DNA from 2 places in the Mesobacillus sp. MER 48 genome. Region 1 is predicted to be linked to the other one. Evidence: predicted binding sites of a transcription regulator. Region 1 holds the regulator's gene; the other holds the start of a gene.
The links. The regulator Rex, encoded in region 1, represses fermentation and respiration genes when NADH is low (regulators of the CRP and FNR family bind a similar motif). The targets are predictions, from matches to a motif close to TTGTGAAATATTTCACAA.

Region 1 (3,609 bases):
TTCCTTTCGGGCGGATGATCTCGCCGCCGTCATGGGATTCATAGCCGGCAATGATTTTCAGGAGGGTTGATTTCCCAGCCCCGTTCCGGCCGACAAGAGCAACACGATCATTGGTCTGTATTTCAAACTTGATATTCGATAAAATAAGATCAGCCGCAAAATATTTTGATAGCTGATTGACTTGTAATAGAATCATTATTTTTCACCTCTAATGCCTTAGGGATAGTGTAACCCAATCCTATTGGCTCGGCAATATGTGCGGCCTGCTACAGGCGGTAAGGCAGAAAAATTTCATCTTCTATATGTGAAGATAGAAACAAAGTTCACACACAAGTTTGTGAAAATAGTGTATTATTTGGTTGAAAGGAGCTTGAAGATGGCAGAATTTACGCATTTTAATGAAGAGGGAAGAGCGAAGATGGTCGATGTCAGTGAAAAACCTGAGACGGTCCGTACGGCAGTCGCCCATTCAAGCATTACCGTTAATGAAGATATATATGTAAGGATTACTGAAAATAAGATGAAAAAAGGTGATGTCCTGGCAGTCGCGCAGGTTGCTGGCATCATGGCAGCCAAGAAGACGTCCGAAATCATTCCGATGTGCCATCCGATTCCATTAACAGGAATTGACCTTTCGTTTGAATGGGAGCAAAATGGAAATGATTATATTTTAAATATCGCTGCAGCAGTTAAAACAAAAGGGAATACAGGGGTAGAAATGGAAGCGTTAACAGCAGCATCAGCATGCGCGCTGACTGTTTATGATATGTGCAAGGCCGTTGACAAAGGCATGGTGATCGGCAAAACCTATCTTGTGGAGAAAACTGGCGGGAAAAACGGCGATTTTAAGAGAGATGAGAAGTTAAAATAGAATACGAACAGGTGGAGGATGGAGAATGACGAATGATGCTATGAAGATTCCGCAGGCAACTGCAAAACGCTTGCCGCTGTATTACCGATTTTTATTGAACTTGCATTCTTCAGGCAAGCAGAGGGTATCGTCCGCGGAACTGAGTGAAGCGGTAAAAGTGGATTCGGCTACGATCAGAAGGGACTTTTCCTATTTCGGGGCTTTGGGTAAAAAGGGTTACGGCTACAATGTGAATTACCTGCTGACTTTTTTCCGAAAGACGCTCGACCAGGATGAACTCACGAAGGTTGCGCTGATCGGTGTTGGTAATTTAGGAACGGCGTTTTTGAATTATAATTTTTCCAAAAACAATAATACAAAAATTCAAATTGCCTTCGATGTCGACCTGGATAAGGTTGGGACGCAGATTGGCGATGTACCTGTCTATCACATGGATGACCTCGATAAAGTTGTTGTCGAGGAAGGCATCCAGGTGGCGATCCTGACCGTGCCGTCAGCGGTAGCACAGCCGATTACGGACAGACTGGTACAGGCGAATGTGAAGGGGATCCTGAATTTTACGCCCGCGAGGCTGAATGTACCGTCTTCAATCAGGATCCATCATATTGATCTGGCAGTAGAATTGCAATCATTGATTTATTTCTTGAAGCATTATCCGACAGACAGTGATTCTGAAGAATAAAAAATGGCTCCTTCGATGAAGGAGCTATTTTTTATCCATTTGTTTCAGTTTGAAATGGAACAGGATCATTCTGATGCCGGAACCGAAATCGAACGTTGCGAGCAGGACGAGCAAATAACTGAAAAATCCCCAGCCTGTATCGTTGACATTTTGGATGGCGAAATAGGTGAATAAGCTGCCTAACAAGATGTAGACAATGCCTGAAAACATAGGCGATTGCTTCATGACTTAAAATCCCCCAATAAAGCTTTGTATTTTCTCTGCTTCTTTTATCATTCTCTCAATGTCTTCCCTGAATACGGATTGAAGCAGTACAACCATTGTATTCATTGTAACATGGGCGATGATCGGCACGATGATCCGCTTTGTTTTTACATAAAGGAAGGCAAACGTAAAGCCCATCGCAGAGTATAGGATCACATGCTCCGGCTCCATATGGGCCAGTGCGAATATGACGGAACTGATCAAGGCTGCTAAGAAAAAGTTCATTTTCCTGTGCAGACTGCCAAAAATAATCTTCCTGAAGACGATTTCCTCCAAAATCGGACCGATGATCGAGCTGACGAGAATCACAACCGGAAACCTTTCAATCAGTTTGATGATTTCCTGAGTATTCTCCGAGCCCATCTCAATTCCAAGCATGCTTTCGATGCTGCCTGCAATCGACTGCGCGAACAAGGCCAGGAATACCCCGGCGAAAGCCCAGGCAGCCGAACTTGCCGGCGAAGATACTTCACGCAAATCAGCATTTATGGTTCTTTCCTTCCTTAAAATCAGCAGGATGATCAGAAGAGTCAGTGAAAAGCTGATCACAAGCCAGTATGGAATCGCAAGGGTTTGCATTTCATCAAGGCTTTTTCCCATCGCAGCACCGATGAAAGCAATGATTGGGACACCGACCAGGCTTGAAAGCTGCATAACAATATAGGCAATAATGACGTACCAGTATTCTTTTTTCAATCGAAAAAACTCCTTAATAATGCAGAAATGTATGTTCTGAAATTTTACGTAATAATATGCTGGCCTGTAAAATAAAATACGGGGATAGCTTTGCTTATCTATACACTCTCTATATTCTACTAGTAAATGATTTGAAAGTTCAAATTGTAGGGTCAGGATGAAAAAGTTGGTTGTTCGAACTTAGTATTCCCTGACTACCAGATACTTGTTAAGGTGAATTAAAAATGATTGGAGGTCCAAATGATTTATTTGGAAACATCCCGACTGATTTTGCGCGACTGGTTAAGCGCAGATTTAGAGCACTTTTGCAAAATGAATGCAGACCCGGATGTGATGAATTATTTTCCTCGTGTTTTATCCTCGGCAGAAACTGAGAGATTTTATCAGGCGATTCTTGCCGAGTTCAAAGAATACGGCTTTGGGTTATATGCGGTTGAAGAGAAGAGAACAAAAGAGTTCATTGGATTCATAGGGTTTCACAGGGCAACATTCGAATCAGATTTTACCCCGTGCATCGAAATTGGCTGGAGGCTGAAGAAAAATGCCTGGGGCCAAGGTTATGCAACAGAAGGTGCCAGGGCCTGTTTGGAATATGGATTCAAGAACCTGGGCTTTAGCGAGGTCGTCAGTTTTACAGCAGAAATCAATAAACCCTCTGTCAATGTCATGAAAAAAATCGGCATGAAACCTGTTAAAACATTTCTTCACCCAAGAGTGGATCAGGATAGTCCGCTGAAGAAGCACGTCCTCTACCAAACCAGGAAGTGACGCCGTCAGCAGAGATTTCACCAGCATTCGACACCATCAGGACCCTCGTGAATTTTCATGAAAAATTTTAGCTTCACGCTTGCAAAAAAAATAGAGATTCATTATTATATAAATTGTGTTAGCACTCTATTGAGGCGAGTGCTAATAAAAAAAATCTACATATAATTTGAGGAGGTTGTTTCACTTGATCAAGCCACTAGGAGATCGCATTATTATCGAGCTTGTTGAGTCTGAAGAAAAAACTGCAAGCGGTATCGTTTTACCCGACACAGCGAAAGAAAAACCTCAAGAAGGTAAAGTCGTAGCTGTTGGAACTGGCCGTGTACTT
Region 2 (3,609 bases), on a different contig from region 1:
TAGGCGTAGAATACCTCGGTGAAGATGAGAAAATCGGTTTTTGGCGCGATACCCATATGGTGCTGACAGGAGAGGCTGTCTATACCCTCCACAATGTCTTCCTGCTTGATTGGGAATATGTGAGCGGTGAAAGGGTACTTGGGAACTATATAGCCGAAAAAAAGCCGCATGAGAGCGATGAGCTGGATGGTGCGATTCAGGTAGTGCCAAGCGGGCCGGACACACAGCAAGGAATCATGAGTGATTTTTACTACACGATGATGTCCTGCGCAACTAAGTCGATTTGGATTGCCACTCCTTATTTTGTTCCTGATGAAGCGATAAGGACAGCATTGAGAGTGGCTGCAGCCAAAGGAATAGAAGTAAGGATCATGGTTCCGGAAATCAATGACAGCTATCTGACACAATATGCCAGCCGATCATACTTTTCTGAACTGCTGCGGAATGGGGCAGAGATTTACTCCTATAAAAAGGGGTTCCTGCACCAAAAGGTCATCATTGTCGATGGGAATATCGCTTCGATTGGGACGGCCAATATGGACATGAGGAGTTTCCATCTTAACTTTGAAGTGAACGTCTTCCTGCTTGGAACGAGTTCAATCAGAGATCTTGTAGCACATTATGAAGCGGACCTCGAAGATTCAGAGAAAATCAGTGCTGTCCAATATCATAAACGAGGACTCTGGGAAAGAACGAAGGAATCCTTCGCCAGACTGTTTTCAGGTGCATTATAGACCAACCAAAAAATGACCCCATCTTGAGAAAAAGGGGTCATTTTTTTACTGAGGCCTGCGATTTTCCTTTTATGCAATAAATCTCGGGAATAGAATATTATTCTCAAGATGTACATGCATGAATGTGTGTGACTCCAGGGCTTCAAGCCGCTTGTAAACTAAACGGTATGTTCCGCATGCATCGATTGGCGGATTGAAATCTTCAGTAATCTCGCGTAATTGTTTCAATATTGAGCCTGCATGATCATGTTCTTTCTCTAATTCTTCGATTTCGGCAATGATTCCAGCCCGCTTTTCAACATCAGCACTTTCAAGTTCCAGAAGCAGCGGGAACACTGTGGCTTCCTCTTTGGCTGTATGCTCTAAGAGCTCCTTTTTTAATTCATAAAAAAGTTCATTTACTTTTAACAGTTCATCGTGGCGTTCACCATGGACTTTCGCTACTTTGGTTACATATGGGCTTAGCATTTTCAGTTCTTCCTCAAGCTCACGGTGGTATTTATTCTTGATATGCTCGATCAATTCTTCAGAATCTGTATCGGTCCATACCTCCATGTTTTCGGCTGTGCCATTATGTTTTTTGTAAAGTTCTTCCAGCTGATTCATCAATTCAGGAACGTCAAGGTTCTGCTCCAACGCGGCTTCTGATAGCGGACGGTTGCCGCCACAGCAAAAGTCGAGTCTGTTTCTCTTGAATAAATCACTGGATTGAGGGAATATATTGACAATATCTTTAACTAGTGAATGTTGTTCAAAAGGCATTTTCATTAAAAAAACCTCCAATAAAAAATGTATACTGTTTACATACTCAGCATAAAGCAAATGTAATTACTACTTGGTGATGTGTATCACACTTCACAAAAAATCTACATATTTTTAAAAGTTTTTATGAGAGAATACTGTGAGGTTTGTTATGTATTCATTTTTACATTACTCTTATAATGAAAAGGGTAATCAATCAAGAGAAGCCTGCAATAGGAGCTGATTATATGTTAGAGCGAAGGAATCCTATCCCAATCGGAGAGGCAGTTAAGAGAGTAATGGAGCACAAAAAGAGTGGCTCTATCGAATATGTTTCAATCAATGAGAGTTATGGGCGCTATTTATCAGAGGATCTGAAAGCCACAAGTGATGTTCCGCATTTTGACAGAGCACCCTACGATGGCTATGCAATAAGGTCAGTCGATTCAGCGGAAGCTTCCCAAAACCAGTCAGTCGAATTTGAAGTGGTGGACCATATTGGGGCAGGAATGCTTACGGATAAGGAACTGGGACCTTTCCAGGCTGTAAGGATCATGACTGGGGCCCAAATGCCAGTTGGCGCCGATGCTGTGGTCATGCTTGAATTAGTAAAGGAAATCGAGCGTGATGGAAAGAAATATATGGAAACGAAACGCAAGCATAATAAAGGAGACAATGTTTCCTATCGCGGCGAGGATGCAAAGGAAGGGGAAGTGCTTGTCAAAAAAGGCACGTTCATCAATCCTGGTATCCAGGCGATGCTGGCGACTTTTGGCTATGCTCAGGTCCCTGTTGCGAAAAAACCGGTGATAGGCCTTTATGCAACCGGCACTGAACTGCTTGATGTCCATGAGCCGCTTGAACCGGGAAAAATCCGCAACAGCAATTCATATATGATTTCCGCTCAGATTCTCCGGGCGGGAGCTGAAGTTAAATATTTCGGTCAGCTGCCTGATGACTTTGACACCTGCTTTGATGCAGTAAGCAAAGCGATTGAGGAAGTGGATTTATTCATTACAACCGGGGGAGTTTCCGTAGGGGACTATGACTACCTGCCGGAAATTTATGCAAAGCTTGGAGCGGAAGTCCTGTTCAATAAAGTAGCGATGCGTCCGGGAAGCGTGTCGACGGTTGCCCAGCTGGATGGCAAGCTGCTGTTTGGCCTGTCTGGAAACCCATCTGCCTGCTATGTAGGATTTGAGCTATTCGCCCGGCCGATCATCAGAACAATGCTGTTTACCGATAAGCCGCATCTAAGGAAGGAAAAGGCGATTTTGGATGCCAATTTCCCTAAGGCAAATCCATTCACAAGATTTGTCAGGAGTGCCTTGACAATCGAAAACGGAAAGCTGGCAGTTACACCGAGCGGTCTTGATAAGTCGAATATTATCATGAGCTTAGCGGGTGCTAATTCACTTATGATTCTTCCGGGAGGAACAAGAGGTTTCGAAGAAGGAACTGAGGTCGAGGTCCTGATGCTAGAGGACCATGTTGGCAGTGACTGGCCTTGGTAAAACCGGTACTGTTCCAGGTGGCAGGATATCAGAACAGCGGGAAGACGACACTGAGCCTTAACCTGATTCAGCAGCTTTCTGCAGCTGGCCTGGAGGTTGCTACGATCAAACACCATGGCCACGGTGGAAAGCCGGATATCGCGGAGGAAAAGGATTCAGGCCGCCATATGGGCGCAGGAGCAGTTGTCTCCCTTGTCGAAGGTGGAGGCAGGCTCGTCCTTCACGCGGAGAATCGGCAATGGTCCCTGGCTGAAGAAATAGAGGTTTTATCCTGCTTCAAGACAGATGTCATCCTGATAGAAGGCTACAAACGCGAGGCTTATCCAAAAGCGGTCATTCTAAGGAACGAAGCAGATTTAGAATTATTGAAAGTTCTTGCAAATATCAAGGTGGTTTTTTATCGTGACCCGAATCTGGCCAATCTATTGAAAGATTGTGCCTGCCCTGTCTTTCAAATGGAAGATGACAGGGGAGTGAATTGGGTTCTTGATTATATTCTCGAGCAAGTTTAGGTGGAAAGTTCGTCTTTCCACCTATTTTTATGTCGAATTTAGCTGGATGGGCGACTTTTATCACTGTCACTTCACACTTGCACGGTTAGAATGTTAAATGGAGTCCGA

Region 2: a site for Rex is predicted at 1,571-1,588, ahead of ric (iron-sulfur cluster repair di-iron protein). Genes of this name have one in related genera too.

Annotation. Positions count from the first base shown of each region.
Region 1 covers NZ_JAMAUR010000012.1:55,150-58,758, reverse strand. The annotation lists gene M3593_RS22415 (ABC-F family ATP-binding cassette domain-containing protein) at 1-196, opposite strand, end outside; gene moaC (cyclic pyranopterin monophosphate synthase MoaC) at 377-871, shown strand; gene M3593_RS22405 (redox-sensing transcriptional repressor Rex) at 897-1,553, shown strand; gene M3593_RS22400 (YdiK family protein) at 1,578-1,778, opposite strand; gene M3593_RS22395 (CPBP family intramembrane glutamic endopeptidase) at 1,782-2,513, opposite strand; gene M3593_RS22390 (GNAT family N-acetyltransferase) at 2,754-3,281, shown strand; gene groES (co-chaperone GroES) at 3,466-3,609, shown strand, end outside.
Region 2 covers NZ_JAMAUR010000002.1:84,395-88,003, forward strand. The annotation lists gene cls (cardiolipin synthase) at 1-734, shown strand, start outside; gene ric (iron-sulfur cluster repair di-iron protein) at 804-1,502, opposite strand; gene M3593_RS06685 (molybdopterin molybdotransferase MoeA) at 1,724-2,989, shown strand; gene mobB (molybdopterin-guanine dinucleotide biosynthesis protein B) at 2,983-3,501, shown strand.